Regions from separate parts of the Paenibacillus sp. AR247 genome, predicted to be linked through region 3. Evidence: riboswitches for the same ligand, from Rfam matches in the RefSeq annotation. Region 3 holds a riboswitch; each other region holds the start of a gene.
What was found. Region 3 has a riboswitch for cyclic di-AMP ahead of CPT76_RS25670 (C40 family peptidase). Riboswitches for the same ligand answer to the same signal wherever they lie in the genome.

Region 1: it holds a riboswitch for cyclic di-AMP, as region 3 does, so the genes downstream of both, CPT76_RS34045 (hypothetical protein) here and CPT76_RS25670 (C40 family peptidase) in region 3, are expected to answer to the same signal.
Region 2: it holds a riboswitch for cyclic di-AMP, as region 3 does, so the genes downstream of both, CPT76_RS00965 (alpha/beta fold hydrolase) here and CPT76_RS25670 (C40 family peptidase) in region 3, are expected to answer to the same signal.
Region 4: it holds a riboswitch for cyclic di-AMP, as region 3 does, so the genes downstream of both, CPT76_RS18820 (C40 family peptidase) here and CPT76_RS25670 (C40 family peptidase) in region 3, are expected to answer to the same signal.

Annotation. Positions count from the first base shown of each region.
Region 1 covers NZ_PCZT01000025.1:250,717-255,010, forward strand. Annotated here, with positions in the region: gene kdpA (potassium-transporting ATPase subunit KdpA) at 1-1,357, opposite strand, end outside; gene kdpF (K(+)-transporting ATPase subunit F) at 1,427-1,504, opposite strand; gene CPT76_RS34045 (hypothetical protein) at 1,646-2,035, opposite strand; cyclic di-AMP (ydaO/yuaA leader) riboswitch at 2,173-2,345, opposite strand; cyclic di-AMP (ydaO/yuaA leader) riboswitch at 2,467-2,677, opposite strand; gene CPT76_RS34050 (glutathione peroxidase) at 2,988-3,482, shown strand; tRNA gene CPT76_RS34055 (tRNA-Leu) at 3,555-3,637, opposite strand; gene CPT76_RS34060 (urease accessory protein UreF) at 3,889-4,294, shown strand, end outside.
Region 2 covers NZ_PCZT01000002.1:124,550-128,843, forward strand. Annotated here, with positions in the region: gene csaA (chaperone CsaA) at 1-222, opposite strand, end outside; gene CPT76_RS00955 (SDR family NAD(P)-dependent oxidoreductase) at 500-1,345, shown strand; gene CPT76_RS00960 (alpha/beta fold hydrolase) at 1,507-1,752, opposite strand; gene CPT76_RS00965 (alpha/beta fold hydrolase) at 1,845-2,300, opposite strand; cyclic di-AMP (ydaO/yuaA leader) riboswitch at 2,484-2,649, opposite strand; cyclic di-AMP (ydaO/yuaA leader) riboswitch at 2,737-2,924, opposite strand; gene CPT76_RS00970 (MATE family efflux transporter) at 3,814-4,294, opposite strand, start outside.
Region 3 covers NZ_PCZT01000017.1:35,685-39,978, forward strand. Annotated here, with positions in the region: cyclic di-AMP (ydaO/yuaA leader) riboswitch at 215-352, shown strand; gene CPT76_RS25665 (C40 family peptidase) at 357-824, shown strand; cyclic di-AMP (ydaO/yuaA leader) riboswitch at 1,202-1,341, shown strand; gene CPT76_RS25670 (C40 family peptidase) at 1,345-1,836, shown strand; gene CPT76_RS25675 (GNAT family N-acetyltransferase) at 2,058-2,546, shown strand; gene CPT76_RS25680 (c-type cytochrome) at 2,712-3,110, shown strand; gene CPT76_RS25685 (4a-hydroxytetrahydrobiopterin dehydratase) at 3,067-3,372, opposite strand; gene CPT76_RS25690 (hypothetical protein) at 3,559-3,852, opposite strand; gene motA (flagellar motor stator protein MotA) at 4,198-4,294, shown strand, end outside.
Region 4 covers NZ_PCZT01000009.1:2,199,461-2,203,754, reverse strand. Annotated here, with positions in the region: gene CPT76_RS18835 (class I SAM-dependent methyltransferase) at 1-94, shown strand, start outside; gene CPT76_RS18830 (hypothetical protein) at 100-420, shown strand; gene CPT76_RS18825 (stage II sporulation protein P) at 554-1,561, shown strand; cyclic di-AMP (ydaO/yuaA leader) riboswitch at 1,882-2,013, shown strand; gene CPT76_RS18820 (C40 family peptidase) at 2,018-2,488, shown strand; gene CPT76_RS18815 (multicopper oxidase family protein) at 2,559-4,034, opposite strand; gene CPT76_RS18810 (copper ion binding protein) at 4,192-4,294, shown strand, end outside.

The DNA.
Region 1 (4,294 bases), on a different contig from region 3:
AGCTGTGATACGAAGGATTGGAGAAGGTGTCGGTTCCCAGGTGCGTCATAAACGAAATCGCCGTCGGCGCAAGAATAATGAAGGGATGCATCAGAATCGCCACCGCGATCAGCTTCATCTCCCGGGCTTCGATCTTCCGCCCCAGAAATTCCGGCGTCCGGCCAACCATCAGGCCGCAGATAAATACGCCAAGGATCGCATACATGATCATATTGACGAAACCGACCCCCTTGCCGCCGAACACGACGTTCAGCATCATTTCGGCCAGAGGCGCAAGTCCCCCCAGAGGCGTCAGCGTATCATGCATGTTGTTGACCGACCCCGTCGTTGCGGCGGTGGTGACCGTCGTGAACAACGCGGACTGCGCGATACCAAAGCGCACCTCCTTGCCTTCCATGCTGCCGGCCGAGCTGTTGATTCCCAATTGGTTGATCAGCGGGTTGCCGGCTTTTTCCGCGAAATACGTCAGGCACAGGAACGCTACGAACAGCGTCATCATGACGCTGAAAATCATCCAGCCCTGCTTCTTGTTCCGGGCGAACCGTCCGAACGTGTAAGGCAGCGACGCTGAAATCGTCCACATGCTGAGAATTTCGATCACGTTGGTCAGCGGGCTCGGGTTCTCGAACGGATGGGCCGAGTTGACGCCGAAGAAACCTCCCCCGTTCGTTCCGAGGTGCTTGATCGATTCCAGCGAGGCTACAGGACCCAGCGGAATCTGCTGCACGCCGCCTCCCAGCGTTTGCACGGCCCGCATCGGCTCCAGCGTCTGCGGCACTTTGAGCCCGACCAGCACCAGGGTCACGATGAGGGCGAGCGGCACGAACAGGCGGACATGCGCCTTGATAAAGTCCTCGAAGAAGTTCCCGAGCCCCTCACCCCTGCGGGTGATGCCGCGCATAAAAGCAATCGCGATAGCCAGGCCCGAGGCTGCCGAGGTAAACATCATCATCGTGATGACGATCATTTGGCCAAAATAAGACATGCCGCTCTCTCCACTGTAATGCTGGAGGTTCGTGTTCGTCATAAAGCTGATGACCGTGTTGAAGGACAGGCTCGCCTCCATATTGCCGATGCCGCTCGGGTTGCCCGGCAGGGCGCCCATCGTTCGGAGCAATATATAGCTGATCGCTACCAGAAAGATATTTGTTGCGATCATGCTGAGGGCGTACTTTTTCCAATTCATGCTGCCCAGCTGCTTCAGCCCGATGATCCGGTATAGAACTCTTTCCACGCCGCCAAAGATCCGGTCCGTCCGATTCGGTTCATTGGAGAACATATGATATACGTAAGTGCCTACCGGCTTCACGAGCAGCAGGAGCACAAAAATCACGATACAAATTTGCAAAATATCCAAGGTTGGCTTCCCCCTCTTACGAGCATGTTCTGCTTTGGCCCCTTGAGGCTTACAGATTTAAAATACCGGTCAAAATTTTTCCGGATGGATCAAGGCGTAAACCAAATAGATAAAGACAAGCACGGCGAATGCTCCAACGACAATCATTGGTCTTTGCCCCCTTCTTCCACCACTCGGCCGCACCAATGAAGAAATAACAAGAACACGCCATAAGTGGCAGCGAGTGCAAGTATCATATATACATCCATCATCGTTTCCGGTCTCTCCTTTACATGGTTAGAATCATCTTTATTTTAGTAAAAATCCGACTTCGCCGTTTAAGGTATAAATGATGTGATCTGCACCAAGCCCCCGGTAAATGCCGGGTGAGCTGCCCCTCTGCGTAATGACATATACCGGTTCCGACGTCCAGGGACGGCAGATTTGCAAATAGCGGCAGGTCAGGTTGAGGCTGCTTTCAAACAGAAAGATTTTGCCGACCTCTATTTCGGGAACCACCCAATCCTCCGCGTGATTCGTATTCAGCCGGATGATCCGCTGCACCCCCATTTTTCTCAAGAGGCGTTCCTCCCGGGCACTGTTGGTCAGAACGGCAAAGGGCCTCTTCCAATACATCAGCAGCTTGATAAAATTGCGTCCCGCCTCGTTCGGCGCGGTCACAATGACGACGTTGTCCATTTCAAAGGCTCCTCCTGTGCGGCAGCCGCGAATACGCAAAAGAAGCCGCAGGGAAAGAAGGACCTTTCCCGCGGCTTCTTGAATGTGGACGAATATAAATAGGATCGTCCTATATTCAACATGCGCACGACAAGTGCTGCCTCTCCCGTTACGCTGACGAGGTTAGCTGTCGGATTCGGGCGTGAGAGTCGCCCTACCTTCCGGTACTTATCGTACCGGAAAGATTCACCCCGGCGGCTTCCGTTCCAGGCGGCCGCTGTGGTTCCCCCGCTCCCGGCCGTTTCCGGCCGAAATTAAGCGTTATTGATAAGTGTATTTGATTGTGATGAATGCTCTCTTTTGTTCCAGTAAGCTAAAAAAGGGTAAAAAAACACAGAGGCCAGCTGATCCCCCTGTGATCCGAAGGTTTATTCGGGTCGCAAGTTTCATCATTCCTCTCTCAAACGGCGCTTACGAGGTTAGCTGACGGATTCGAGCGGTGAGAGTCGCTCTACCCGGCCGGATCCATGGCATCCGTAGCCGGGATTCACCCCTGCGGCTGGCTGCAGCCCCCCGACTCTCACACCGGTTCGCTGCTCCATGGCACGCGTTTGGTTCCCCCGATTTCCGCGCTTTTTTGCGGAAACTCAGCGATTAGTAATGGAAACTGTATTGAATACGCTCTGAATCATACACCCGCTCCTTCCAAGCTGTAAAGGCAGTCTAAAAATCATGAACCGCGAATTTTGGAACATTCAGGACCTTATTAGCGCTTACATTTTGGCTTTTTGACTTCTACCTCTTCCATGCTCCCGATTTGGCGCATTTATGAAAACCAGGTCATTCAGGGACACTGGCTCGCAGGAATATCCGCATTGACATTACAGTTCAATCGTTTAAAATTAAATTGTGCGCTTGGTAAATGCTTCGGCTGGATGATGATTCATAGCAGCACAAAAGGAGGAGGATGGCAGTGAGCGTCTACGATTTTCAAGTGAACACGCTGCGCGGCAAAGAGGTATCGTTAAAGGAATATGAAGGTGACGTGCTGCTGATCGTGAACACGGCCAGCAAATGCGGATTTACGCCGCAGTTTCGCGGGCTGCAGGAGCTGTACGACGAGTTCCGCGACCATCATTTTCAAATTCTCGGTTTTCCGAGCAACCAGTTTGCCAATCAGGAGCCAGGTACCAGCGAGGAGATCGGCGAATTCTGCCAGATGAATTACGGGGTCACGTTCCCGATGTTTGAGAAGATCGACGTCAAGGGCAGCAACGCCCATCCACTGTTTCAATACCTGACCAGGGAAGCGCCAGGTGTGCTCGGATCAAAAGCGGTCAAGTGGAACTTTACCAAGTTCCTGGTCGATTCCAAGGGCAGGGTCATCAAGCGTTACGCGCCCAAAACGACACCCGACAAAATCGAAAACGACATCCGCAAGCTGCTTGCATCCGGAAAAAGCGAATAGTGACACAACATGCCACAAAGCAAAAAAGCTTCCCTGGATTTCTCCAAGGAAGCTTCTTTCTGTGTTCATAGATGCGGTAGAGAGGACTCGAACCTCCACGGGCGTACGCCCACTACCCCCTCAAGATAGCGTGTCTGCCATTCCACCACTACCGCATATCCAAAGTTCATTTAGCGAACTTTTTATTATACACAAAATCATCCGAATTGTAAAGGGAAATGAATTAGAACATCATTTGTGTAATATTATATAACATTAAAACCACCTAATACAGTGAATAAGTCGCTCTAACATTGACAAATCATTATATTTATGTAATATTAACTTACAAATAATAGTGTTCGATGATTCCAATCTGCAATTCACGTCATATTTATTGTCATAAGATAATCTGGAGGTGACCGTGTTGAACGACAAAAGCACCAAACTGCTCGATTACGTGCAAACGCTGGATAACGACTTGTCGGTTGGAGGCTTCAGCCATGTGTTTGACCTCCAAACCCGAATTGCAGAAGGGCGCATCCAGAGCCAGGAAGAGCTGGAAGGGTTCATCCTTCATCCGATGACGAATCGCTTGGTCCGCCAAGACGGCGCGGCCATTCTGGCGATTTACGCAGCTGCCGACCAACGGGATATCCGTCAGATCGCCCGAATTGACCGGTACATCCTCGGAAGAATCGCTGCACATGAAAATGATGAAGCGGTGCGCCAACGGGGCAGAAGACTTTTGAAACTGGCCCAGGCTCTGTACCCCTGGCTCAATCTGAAGGTTCTTGACGAACTCGCGCAGAAGGAGCTGTCTCCCGTCTGCC
Region 2 (4,294 bases), on a different contig from region 3:
AATCCGCCGTACGGGAAAATTAACGACGGCGGCCACCTGGCGGCCGACCAGCTGCTCCGGGGTATACCTTCTCGTAATCTGGGCCGAGGAACGCTTGACTCCAAGCTCCCCGAAATCAATGCTCAGCTTGATCGCCGGCTTGCGCGCCTCCGGAAAAGGCTCCGCCTTGACCACCGTTCCGATGCGAATGTCCAGCTTCATCAAATCTTCGATGGTTGCCACAACTTTTCCTCCTTCTTATGCCATGATTATATCTCTCCATTATATCCCTGCCTGTCAATGGCAAAAGCACTTTCACCAACCTAAAAAAGGCTGCACACCGCAGCTCAGATTCCCATAACGTATTTTATCGATATAGCCGCAAATAACAAATTAGCAATATGCCTAACTTTCAAGCTTGCCTTTTCATTTATTCTAAAAATCAATCGTTCATCCTCAAATACGACAGTTAATGACGCATTACTTTAGTATGGTGAAATAAATAACTGCGAAGGAGTAGATGAACTTGAAGAGACTCGCTGGGAAAATCGCTCTTGTAACCGGAGGAAGCCGGGGAGCAGGACGAGGGATTGCCGTTGAACTTGGGAAAGCCGGAGCAGTCGTTTATGTGTCCGGAAGAAGTTTACGAGGTACGACTACACACGGTTTTCCAGGCAGTATCGATGAAACTGTGGAGGAGATTCGAAGTCATGGAGGAGAGGCGTACGCATGTCGTTGCGATCATACCCGTGATGAGGATACACAAGCTTTGATCGAGAGAATCCGACAGGAACAAGGACGGCTCCATATCCTAGTGAATAACGTCTGGGGACTGCATGACTTGGAAGTGAATTTACAATCCAAACCATTCTGGGAATATCCGCTGAACATGTGGGATGCGATGTTTCAGAATGGAGTACGCCCACAAATAGCGACAAACCATTATGCGATTCCGCTTATGCTGGAAGCTGATTCTGGATTGATCGTACATACCACATTTCAGGATCAGGATAAGTATTTAGGAACTTTCTATTACGACCTCGCCAAGAATACCATTAACCGCTCAGTGCTCGGATTAGCTCATGATCTCAAAAGCACTGAAATAACCGTGGTAGCGGTCTCCCCTGGCTGGATGAGAACAGAACTGGTATTAAGGAACTTCGGTACAGATGAAGCTCATTGGAAGGAGGTTGATGCTCTGAAACACACGGAGTCGCCGTATTACGTAGGGCGAGCGGTGTCAGCCCTAGCTGGGGATGATGAAGTGAAACTGAAAAACGGACTGGTACTACAGGCTGGTGATCTTGCCCAGGAATACGGGTTCACCGATATTGATGGACGGTTCATCCCTCCCTTTTTAATATAATCAGTCTCATTGAAAAAACGAATACTCGCTAGAGCTCAGTTAACCGCCTTCTTATCGGGCGGTTAACTTGCTGCCTAATACAGCGAGTAGATCGTTTGGTTAGGGCCAGTGCGATTCAAGATGCGATTTTCTTCCCACGAGGCAAATCCCATGAACGCGGGCTATCCTCCATAGGCTTCCCGGGTCCGGTAGATATGCTGGTCCATCAAAAAGTCCAGCAGCATGCGGTTGAATGCATGGGGCTGGCATAAATGGGTCGGGTACATCGCATCCTCGATCGTCGCCAGCTGCACATGCCGGAACAGGGTGGCCGCCCGCTGCATTTGCTTGACGAACCACTCGCTTTGACTGCCTGCGACGCACAGTACAGGCATTGGCAGCCGCGCCAAATTGGCGGGCATCTCCATACCGCAACAGCTCCATGCGCTGCTTGATCGACTCTGTCGGCCGCTTGTGGTACAGCTCCTTGCGCAGGAGTTATACGTCACCCGCAGCGACCTTAGGAAAACTCCGCAGGCAAATAATAAGACAGCCAGCTGCACGCCTCGCAAATATTCAGCAAATGGTTCTTTTTCCCGAAGCATCCGGCGAAGTAGCTGTCTACGAGTACCAGGGCGCTGACCCGGTCCGGATGAAGGGCGGCAAACGTCTGGGCGAGTGCGCTTCCGCTGGAACAGCCGACAAGCGTCGCCTGCGAAATATGCAGCTTATTGAGCAGCTCGCACAGATCGCTGCATTGGGTTTCCATAATGTGCCCGACCTCCACGTCAAGCTTCCCCGAATTGCCGTAACCGCGGAGGTCCAGCACGATTACCTTCGCCCGCTTGCTGAAATATTCGACCTGGGGCTCAAACATATGATGGGACGACAAATGCCCATGAATGAACACGATGGGCGTGCCGCTGCCGTGAATTTCATAATATAACGTGGTTCCGTTTACTTGTATCTGGGGCACTTCATGTTCTCCTCTCTCCCACATAACCTGTTTTCTCTATTTGTACAAAATCGCGGGCGCCGCCCGCTTGGGAATCAATGCTTCTCCTTTTTTAAACAACAAAAAAGAAGCACCGGAAAGAGGACACTCTTCCATGCTTCCAAATCCAAGGCTGAATAAGCCTTGCCATCTGCATGAATAACAGCTGCCTCTCTTAACACGCTTGCGTGGTTAGCTGACGGATTCGGGCCAAAGAGTAGCCCTACTCTACACTTTCGAGATTCACCCCATATGGCCGCAGCGGATGCTGCAGACACGACCGGTTCCCCCGCTCTCCGCCATTCCGGCGGAAATTCAGCGAATAGACATATTCCATGTACACGCTTCATCCTTCAAAATGAGCACACAGAAAAACACAGAGCAGATACCCTGTGTTTACGCTTCAAATCACAGTTTCTTCCGCTCTCAACTACGCTTACGAGGTTAGCTGACGGATTCGGGCCGTGAGAGTAGCCCTACGGAAACAGGCGTTATCCTGCCTCCGATTCACCCCTGCAAGCCGCAAGCCCCAGCATAAAGCTCCGTGGGACGAGGACTGCGATTGGTTCCCCCGCTTTTCATCGGAAAATTCAGCGTTCATCAAGTCGCAAATCTTACTCTATTGGATGATGAAATGAATATACGCCTGGGACGGCGAACTGTAAAGCAGGGAAACGATACGATTCCCTGCTTTATTTGGGGATCTGATGGGAAAACGGGTCCTAATCCGTAGGAATCATTGTTTTACGGCCTTTCCTACCGCTTTCCTTAGCTTTGCTGGATAACTGAAGGCGGGAAACCATTCAAATGGCTGAACCCGCCCATTGGACCGGAAAATAATGCCGGAATAGGGCTGAAGCCGCTAGGCTGAAAAAAAGCGGCTTTTTGCCGGAATTTTGGACTTTGCGGTGGAAAGATGCTGGTTTTGATCCGAAAAAATCCGCCGCGCCTTCTTGCCAAGAGAACTCCCTTGGACGTATGATGCGGATAGTTTACCAATCGGACACATGTATGGAACCCTACTGGCCGTGACGATCCGGAACAAGACGGCAGGGAGTATCCATGAAATCACGGTCAAGGAGGATGTCACGATGAACCGGGCTTTGATCTCCACCATCGAACTGTTTGAAATCGATCTTCCAAGGTACCAGCACCACAGCCTGGGCTGGCTGGAAAACTGCCGGATCGGCATTGTAAAGCTGCCTTACTCGGGAGAGGAAGGGCTTGCCGAGGGCCTGCTGTGCTCAGGCAAGCAAGCCTTCGACCTGGTACGGTGGGGCTGCTGCCTGCGTTATATTTGCGGCCTGACGCTGGAAGAGGCCATCACCGCGACGGCCATGCACATTCTGAAGCAGCCGGACCACAATCAATACCCGCTCGCGCTGATGGCGCTGCTTGATGTCAGATCACGCCTGGAGCAGCATACCGCGCGCACAACAGCCGAACACATGGGAAGATCCCTTGATGCCGGCCTTCTCGAGCTGAATCGTACGGCTTACGCCAAAGGAGCCGCAGCATCGTTGCGGATCGGGGGAGGAACGTCGCTTGCGATCTCCGGCCTGACGGCTGACCTTGATACGGAAGTCCAGGCGAACGCTCCCGTCAACCGCCTCCCGCTGCTCGGCCCGGAGTTCCCGACGGATACCCGCGCCTTGATCCGCCGCTCCTCGGCATATCTGTCCCTGTTCGGCGCCAGCACAAAGAACCGCCACCCCGGATAATCCCCGAGTGGCGGTTTTTTTGTGCTGCCTGCGCGGGCGGCTCGCTGCCAGGCCTTGCTCCTCCAGCGGACCCAGAGCAGGATGCCCCGCAGCCATTCGTCGGCGATAAACGCTGCCCAGATACCGTACAGGCCGTATCCCCAATGGATGCCGAGCAGGTACGTCAGCGGCACGCTGAAGAGCCAGGTCACCGTGATGGACACGATCATGGCGGACCGGGCGTCGCCGGCGGCCTGCAGCGACCGTTCCAGGATG
Region 3 (4,294 bases):
GAAAAGAGGCGGGGTTTTTGTTGTAAAATGATTGTTAACCATTTGCCAAAGTATAAATCCTCTGTTAAAATAATCCGAGTACGAACTTAGTAACAACTTTGTAATCTTTGCTGTAACGATTTTGACTTTGCTGTAACTGATTTCATCATTTGTCCGTTCATTTGATTGGTATGTACGATTATAGGTAACTTGTCAGCATGTCCATTTCCGGTGCAATCATCACGAGCCGAATTCCCGGGCACCAGGAAGCGGGGGATCCAATTTTGGGTGAATTGATCTCGCTACAGAGGGATCATAGGGGACCTTCTACCGAATCCTTAAGCTAACCTCGCAGGCATTGGAAGGGGTTTATTTTTTTGAAGAAGAAGTTGGCAGCCGCAGCGCTGGGCCTTACACTTGCGTTCTCCATGGGCACCGGCAGCGTATTTGCGGATTCATCTCTGAATCACATCGTTAACAACACGATCGGCGTTTCTTACAAAACCGGCGGAACAACTACGAACGGCTTCGATTGCTCCGGTTTTACCCGTTACGTGTACCAAAAGCTGGGGTTAACCCTCCCGCGTGTATCGGCTGCGCAATATAAAACAGGTACCGCTGTTTCCAAAAGCCAGCTGAGAGCAGGAGACCTTGTTTTCTTTAACACCCTAGGCGCAGGCGTTTCCCATGTCGGCATTTACATCGGCAACGGAAAATTCGCGCACGCGTCCTCTTCGAAAGGCGTTACCATTAGCAAACTGAGCCAAAGCTACTACGCCAACCGCTACGTTGGCGCCAAACGGGTCATGAGTACGGCCAAATACCAAGCTGCGGTTTACAATTGATTATCTCTCGAAAACAATGCATATCCAGAACAACCCGCGCCGCTGATTTTTGCCGAAATCGCCCCGCGGGTTTGTTGTTACTTATTAGACGTACGAACCACCGAAAAGGTAACAGCATTTCAAAAAAATTTTTTAAACGAGTAAGTCCACGATTTTCTCCTGTTTTTTCCACCCTTGTCATTTCTTTTACCCACTCGTCCAACAAATAAACATCATTTCCTATAATTTTTCCTACAAATCTTCTTTTTCTGTTAGAAACAATTGCCAAAGTCCGATTCCTTTGTTACAATAGTCCCAGCGATAGTAACAACTTTGTAATCTTTACCTGACACAAAGTTGCGAACGAATAAGAAGTAACAGGGAATTATACATAGTGTAAAAAGTTCATGCCGAATTTCCTCACACTAAGGAAAGCGGGGGAACCAGTTATGGGTGAATTGATCTTGCTTCAGAGGGATCATAGGGGGCCTTCTACCGAATCCTTAAGCTAACCTCGCAGGCGCCGGAAGGGGTATTTTACTTGAAGAAGAAACTTGCAGCAGCAGTCATAAGTTTCGCCATCGTGCTCACGGTCGGCACAGGAAGCGCTTTCGCGGATTCCAAGATGGATAAAGTGATCGACAGTGCGATCGGAACCAAGTACAGAACGGGCGGAACCACAACAAGCGGATTTGACTGCTCGGGATTTACAATGTACGTATTTGATCAATTGGGCATCGATCTGCCCCATCAGTCTGGATCCCAGTTCAGCATGGGTTCGGCCGTATCCCGCAGTGATCTGAGAGCAGGCGACTTGGTATTCTTTAATACATCGGGAGCCGGAGTATCCCATGTCGGAATTTACGTCGGCGACGGAAAATTCGCACATGCCTCCACTTCTCGCGGTGTGATCATCAGCTCTCTGAGCGACAGCTACTACGTCAACCGCTACGTTGGCGCCAAACGAATCATGAGTACGGATAAATACAAAACCGCCGCCGTCGATTCCGAGGACGTAGATGACGTCCAGTAATGCAGGTAAAGCAAGGGTACGAGATCCCGTAGAATGAGATTTTTGCCGAAATCTCCTTTTGCGGGATTTTTTGCGGACAGAAATGGGTAACCCTTCCATTCCCGCCCGCTACTCCTCATTTACCCCTATATTCCGGAATTAAACAGATATCTGCGGCAATCCGGAATATTTTTTCTCTAATGTTCAAATCCTACAGGGAGGTCTGGAAGGGAGATCTGCACATGAACCTCCAACATGAGAGCTTCATGATCGTTCCCATGACCCGGGAGCATGCTGAGACCGTCTGCGGTTGGGCGTACGAACCTCCATACGATTTATACGGCTGGCTGCCGTGGGATCAGATGGAGGCGCTTGGCGTCGAATTTGGTGATCCTGAGGTGAGGCAAAGCCAGTATGTGTCCGTCCTGGATGCTGAACATACCTTGTGCGGGTTCGCGCAGTTCTTTCCCTTGGCAGGCGTGACCCGGCTTGGTGTTGGCATGCGGCCTGATTTATGCGGCCAGGGGCTGGGTAAGAGCTTTATGCAGGCTGTGGTCGGCGCAGCCCGGGAAAAACGGCCTGGGGACGAAATCGACCTTGAAGTGCACACATGGAATAAGCGGGCCATCCGGGCTTACGGGAAGTCGGGGTTTGTTATCGCTGATACCTACCCCAAGCTGACCCCTGAAGGTGAACAGCTGTTTCACTGTATGGTCTATGAAGGGATCTAACTTTGAAAATTCCATCATCATAAAAATGGTACAAATTTGTGTATTTTTGGTGGCCCCAAGTTTGGATTCGTTTGCTTTTTTGACACAAACTATTTGATGTGATGGCTTGTTCCGTTATAATGAAGGAATGAAGAATGACAGTTTACATAGAAAGGACGAAAACGGATGCAAAAATGGATCATGAGCGGTGTATTAACGATCGCAGTGGTTATGGCAATTGTGCTCATGTTTACGCTTCCAGGCAAAGAGCAGGTGGCGGAAGAAGAGAAGCCGACCATGCCGGAAGTTACGATGGACGCCGCAGCGGCCGAATCTACGATTAAAGCACAGGGCTGCATTAGCTGTCACGGGGATCAGCTTCAGGGTGCCGTAGGCCCGAACCTTCAAAAGATCGGAAGCCAACTGTCCGCTGAAGAGATTTACACCATTATCACTAAAGGTAAAGGCGGCATGCCATCCTTTAAAGACAAGTTGAAAGCTGAAGAGATCGAGCGTGTTTTTATTTGCTGCATTATTCTCGTTACCTTTTTTCGCCGGAACGCATTTTTTCAAACAGTTCGTTAAATTGGTGAGCCTCCTTGACATCCAGGGACGTAATCCCGCCTTCATCCCATGAAGTCAAACGCAGCGTCACATTTTTATAATCAATCGTAATAAAGGGGTGGTGGCCAAAAGCCTCTGAAATGGCCGCAACCTCATCCACAAAGGAAATGCCCTTCATGAAATTGGAGAAAACGTATTTGCGCACGATCCAGCGGCCCTCTTCAAGCTCCCAGCCTTCCAGCTTAGACAAATGCGTTTCTACTTCTTCTTGCGTATATACCATTCTTCCGTTCCTCCCTGAAACCTAACATCCCCGAGGTTCACCAGGATGTGTCATTAATGTATGCTCGGGCGAAAAACCTTTACCCATTGTATTCATCCCTGAATGTAATCATGCTTCTCCAAGGAGAGTACATACGAATAATATCTTACCATGGACGGGTTTAAAAAATCCATCCGGCCCCAGGGACTATATCAGTGAGACTACGGTCAGCTCCTCGTCGCCGATCAAGAGGTTGATCCGGTGATGGTCCTTGTCATACATCACGATACCGCTTCCAACGGTGATGACAGGTTCGGCTCCCAGCGCATAGAACAAATCCTCCGCCAGCGCCTCATGCACCTCACGCTTCTCTTCGATGCCCAGCTGCATCCAATCCTGCTCCGCCATTTCAAAAAATAAATAACTGTCCGGAATTTCCCCGACAGCTGCCGTCAAATCGGTCAATATGCCGTCATAGTCACGACCATGCTTAACACCCATGCCATTCCCTCCATATCGAAGTTTAGTTACTCATACGATCTATAAGCGATTATTGTGAATGGTGAATGCCCTGCTCCATGCGCCCCTGTGTCAGGGTCTCAAGTGGGCCATTCGTCACCCGTTTGTGCTGTGATTATTCCCTTCACGGTATGCTGCTCGGACTTGATTTTGTAGGACAGATGAACCTTGTCATTTCATTATACCGGAAAATATCCCTTAAAAAAAAAGAGAATGGTGTCGATAAATAATATAAACCGTTTTTTGTGAAAGCGACCATGTTGCAAGGATGTAAACGCGGTCGATTCCGAAAGGATTCAATTCTATTTCTCATGGATGAGGTGTGCAATGGAAATTTCAACGATTGTTGGCCTGATACTCGGTGTGGTTGCAGTCCTAGTCGGCATGGTGCTGAAGGGCGCCCCGATCGTCAGCCTGCTGACGC
Region 4 (4,294 bases), on a different contig from region 3:
ATTAAGGGATGGGGCAGCCTTTGCTGCGCTCGTATGGTCTAATGCTGAAAATACCCGGTGCTTAGCCTTCCTATGCAAATATTGCAAGAGGTAACAGGGTTGGAATTGCCTATGGAGGAAACAAATAAGGTTTTTTCTCTATCAAATCCAGAAGAATTAAGTGATATATTTAAAGGTGCTGGGTTTAAAGATGTCGACATCCGCCCCGTTCGGCACCTTCAGCGGATTTCATCGATCAAGGAGCTGCTTCTACACCAAAAAGAAATGGCATCCGGCATGATGGGAAAGGGATTGGGAAGTATCGATGATGAAATACGATCTCGGTTGATATCGAAAATCAAGGAGGCCTTTGAACCCTATGAAGGAAAGCGAGGAATAGAAATTCCTGGAGAATCTCTTCTGGTTCATGGAACCAAATAAAGATCTTCCCGAAAGGAAGAATATCCTTCCTTTCGGATGGTTTCCCTTCTTTACTAATGTGTCGTTTGTTCTATTCTATGAAAATATGGAATAGAAATAGACTACACATAACAATATAGAAAGGGAGAACTACATGCCAAAACAAGCCACATTTAAAGGACTAGGGGTATTTACATTCCTAGCATCTTTCATAATCTCCTTAAAAGTCATCCCGTTGTATATGGATGTCCCCCCTTTACCCGTGAAAGAAGTACCTGAGCATCAGATGAAAATAAATGATCCGCTCATCGAAATGGATCCTCAGAAAAAAGCGGTTACGTCTTCCATAAAGAAAGCCCCTCCATCTAAAAGTGCGACAACACCCCAAGCGTTGAAACAAGCTAAAAGCAACCTGCCATCCGATACGAATCAGACCAATACACGATTAACTACAAAGAATCAAATTATTACTCCGGTAACGAAGAAATTGCCTCAGAAGAGTAATCCAGTGCATTCAGGTCCACCTCAAGTCCTTATTTACCATACGCACAACCGGGAATCTTGGCTGCCAGAACTTGAGGGGCAGAAGAACCCAAGTCAGGCGTTTGACGCTAAAGTCAATGTTACTTTATTAGGAAAAGATTTGGCTTCTAAGTTAACGGCAAAAGGAATGAATGTCATCCAATCCACCGAAGATTACGCCGGAGAAATTCAAAACTTTAATTACGCAAAATCGTATGTGTATTCTAAGGCTACACTCACTCAGGAGCTGTCTAACCATAAATCAATCGAATATGTATTTGATATCCATCGAGATTCAGAGTCCAGAAATCGTACAACGATCCAATTCAATAATGTTGATTATGCTCAATTATATTTTGTGGTCGGAAGGGATAACCCAAACTGGGAAAAAACAATGCAATTTGCCACGAGAATTCAAAATAAATTAAACAAAAAGATACCCGGAATCTCCAAAGGCATTTATCAAAAGGATCATTCGAGCGGCAACGGTAAATATAATCAATCCCTTGTCGAATCCAGTGCCTTGATAGAAATTGGCGGAGTGGAGAATATGCTTCGAGAAAATTATCGGACGATCTCCATCTTGGCTGATGTCATTCATGAAATTTGGCATGAAGATCATGGTTCGACTGTGTCCTGACGGTAAATACCTCTAACCGATCTGGCAATGCCAGATCGGTTTTTTTGTTTGGCGTCTATATCATTATTTGCCTTGGTTTTTCTGTTACTTGGATTAATTCTTTACAAAATTGTTATTTGTTCTTGCGTAAATGTTCCGTTACCAAGATAAGCACCTCGATATCGGGATATTGAAATCGACAAACTCCTACTCAGTTTCGTTGAAACTTCCATAAAATCCAACAAATATCTGTGAAAAAAGTTACGGTTAATGGGAATCTATCAATTAGGCATTGACAAAAAATCTAGTTATATACTACATTATGTAGGGTTACATTTTTTTAATCATTATTGCCGAATTTCTTGATACTGAAAACGGGGGAACCATTTTTGGGTGAAATATTCTCATTGAAGAATAGAGGGAACCTTCTACCGAACCCTTAGCTAACTCCGTAGGCATCGGAAGGAGAACTACATAGTGAAGAAAGTAATTTTGTCAATGTTAGGTGCGGCCATTGTTTTTTCAGCAAGTGCAACCAGTTCCTTTGCCAGTTCCGTTAAACTCGAAAGTGAGGTGGATAAGGTCGTAGGCACTCCTTATCAGTGGGGCGGCACATCAGTGGCTGGTTTTGACTGTTCCGGTTTTATTTTATACATATTCGATAAATTCAATTTAGATTTACCCCGCACATCTAAAACACAGGCTCAAGCCGGAACTCCAGTAGATCGTGAAAACCTTAGAGCAGGAGACCTGGTATTCTTTAATACGGACGGTACGGGAATTTCTCACGCGGGTATTTATATCGGCAATAATGAGTTTGCACACTCTTCAAGCAGTAAAGGCGTTACGATTAGCAAATTATCGGATTCATATTATAAAAATCGGTATGTTACAGCACGCCGCGTCGTGAGTCAACAAAGTTACCTGAAAATGATCAGCGAAATTTGATCTAGTCGGGATAAGCCACCTAAATCAAAAATGAAAGCACCGGCTGAAGTCAGTCGGTGCGTTTTGTTGTTTATTCAGGGACGTTGTTCACAGTGGGATCAGGCGTATAATTATTTTGATAATCATCATACATCACATCAGTTACCATTCCAGCGGACGCGTGGTGTAAATCGTGGCAGTGGAACATCCATTCACCGGGGTTGTCAGCTTCAAAGGCAACTTCATACGTTTCGCCAGGTTTGACGTTCAGCGTGTCCTTCATGATCGGAGATCCTTGAACGGGCTTGCCATTCTTGCTCAAGACTTGGAAGAAATGGCCGTGTAGGTGCATCGGGCCTCTTTTTACTTTGATTGTATCCGTCTCCGGAAAAATCTTTCCATTGATCGTGTAAACCATTTCTCCATTTCTCATCTCGGTATTTAGATACATTGTCACGTCTTCATCAAAGGTTTGATCCAAAGAAAATGCGGATGCAGACATGGTTCCGTACTTCTCCAGATCAAAATCGGGAAGTTCTTCGGAGGCATTGGAAGGGTCGGGCTTCGAATTGGAACCTTCGTATTGAATAATGGCTCTCATATTTTGTGCTCGATTATCCTTAGCATGTTCTTCAAGCAACCAGGTTCCGGGATGATCTGCGGTAAATTCAATATCATATCGTTCTCCGGGAGCAATCGAGACGAATTGATCCTTGATCACAGCTGGGTCATTCACGGGCTGCCCGTCGGATGCAACAACCTTAAAGGAATGACCGTGTAAATGCATCCGGTGAGTGATGTAGCCGGCGTTAATCAACCGAAGTTTTACTTTTTCACCCTCTTTAACGGTAAGCTTATCGATCGCATCACCTGTTTTTCCATTGATCGTATAAAGGTCATACATACTCATATCATGTCCTGCCATATTCATCCCACCGTTATCCATGTTCATATCTCCAGAACTCATCCATTCATCGAGCACAAGGGTGTAATCGCGGTCAGCTGTATCTTGGGGGTCTTCGACAATAAGAGAACCATACAAGCCTTTGTCCACTTGATTCACACTGTCTTGATGTGAATGGTACCAATAAGTTCCCGGTATGGTGGCTTTAAATTCATAGGTGAAGGTCTTTCCGGGTTCGACGGCATCTTGTGTGACTCCTGGAATTCCGTCCATATTGTTGGGAACCGGATAGCCGTGCCAATGGATGGAGACAGGCTGCTTGAGTTGATTTTTTAAGTTTATTTTGACCGTATCCCCAACCATTACCCGGACTTGTGGACCGGGAACCGAGTTGTTAAATGTCCAAACAGGAATGGTTTTTCCCTTTTTCACTTCGAGATTACTTTCCTGTGCGGTTATGGTGAATTCTTTACCATTCACAACAGGTGTTGCTGTTGTCAATTTAACGGATGCAGCGGATTCACTGGAGTTGGAAGTAGAGTTTGAACCCATATTCATTTTTGAATGATCCATTCCGTTCATATTGCTTACTTTCGAGCAGCCAGCAGCAGAAATGGCCACCGAGCTAGCGAGGATTATTGTTCTTATTATCGCTGCTTTCATTTGAAGAACCCCTTTCTAATTCTTTTGATGTAAACCTCATTCATCATAAAATAAACATGTATAGAAATGATGAAGATGGCTGGGCTAGTATAACTTTAGGCTTGAATATCATACTATAGGGGGGTATACTAATAACAAATCGAAAGGAGAGTCGAAATTGAAAACCATTACTTTAAACGTAAACGGAATGAGCTGTCAACACTGTGTGAATTCCATTGAAGGAGCTCTTAAGCAAATAGGGGCAGGGGGGAAGGTTAACT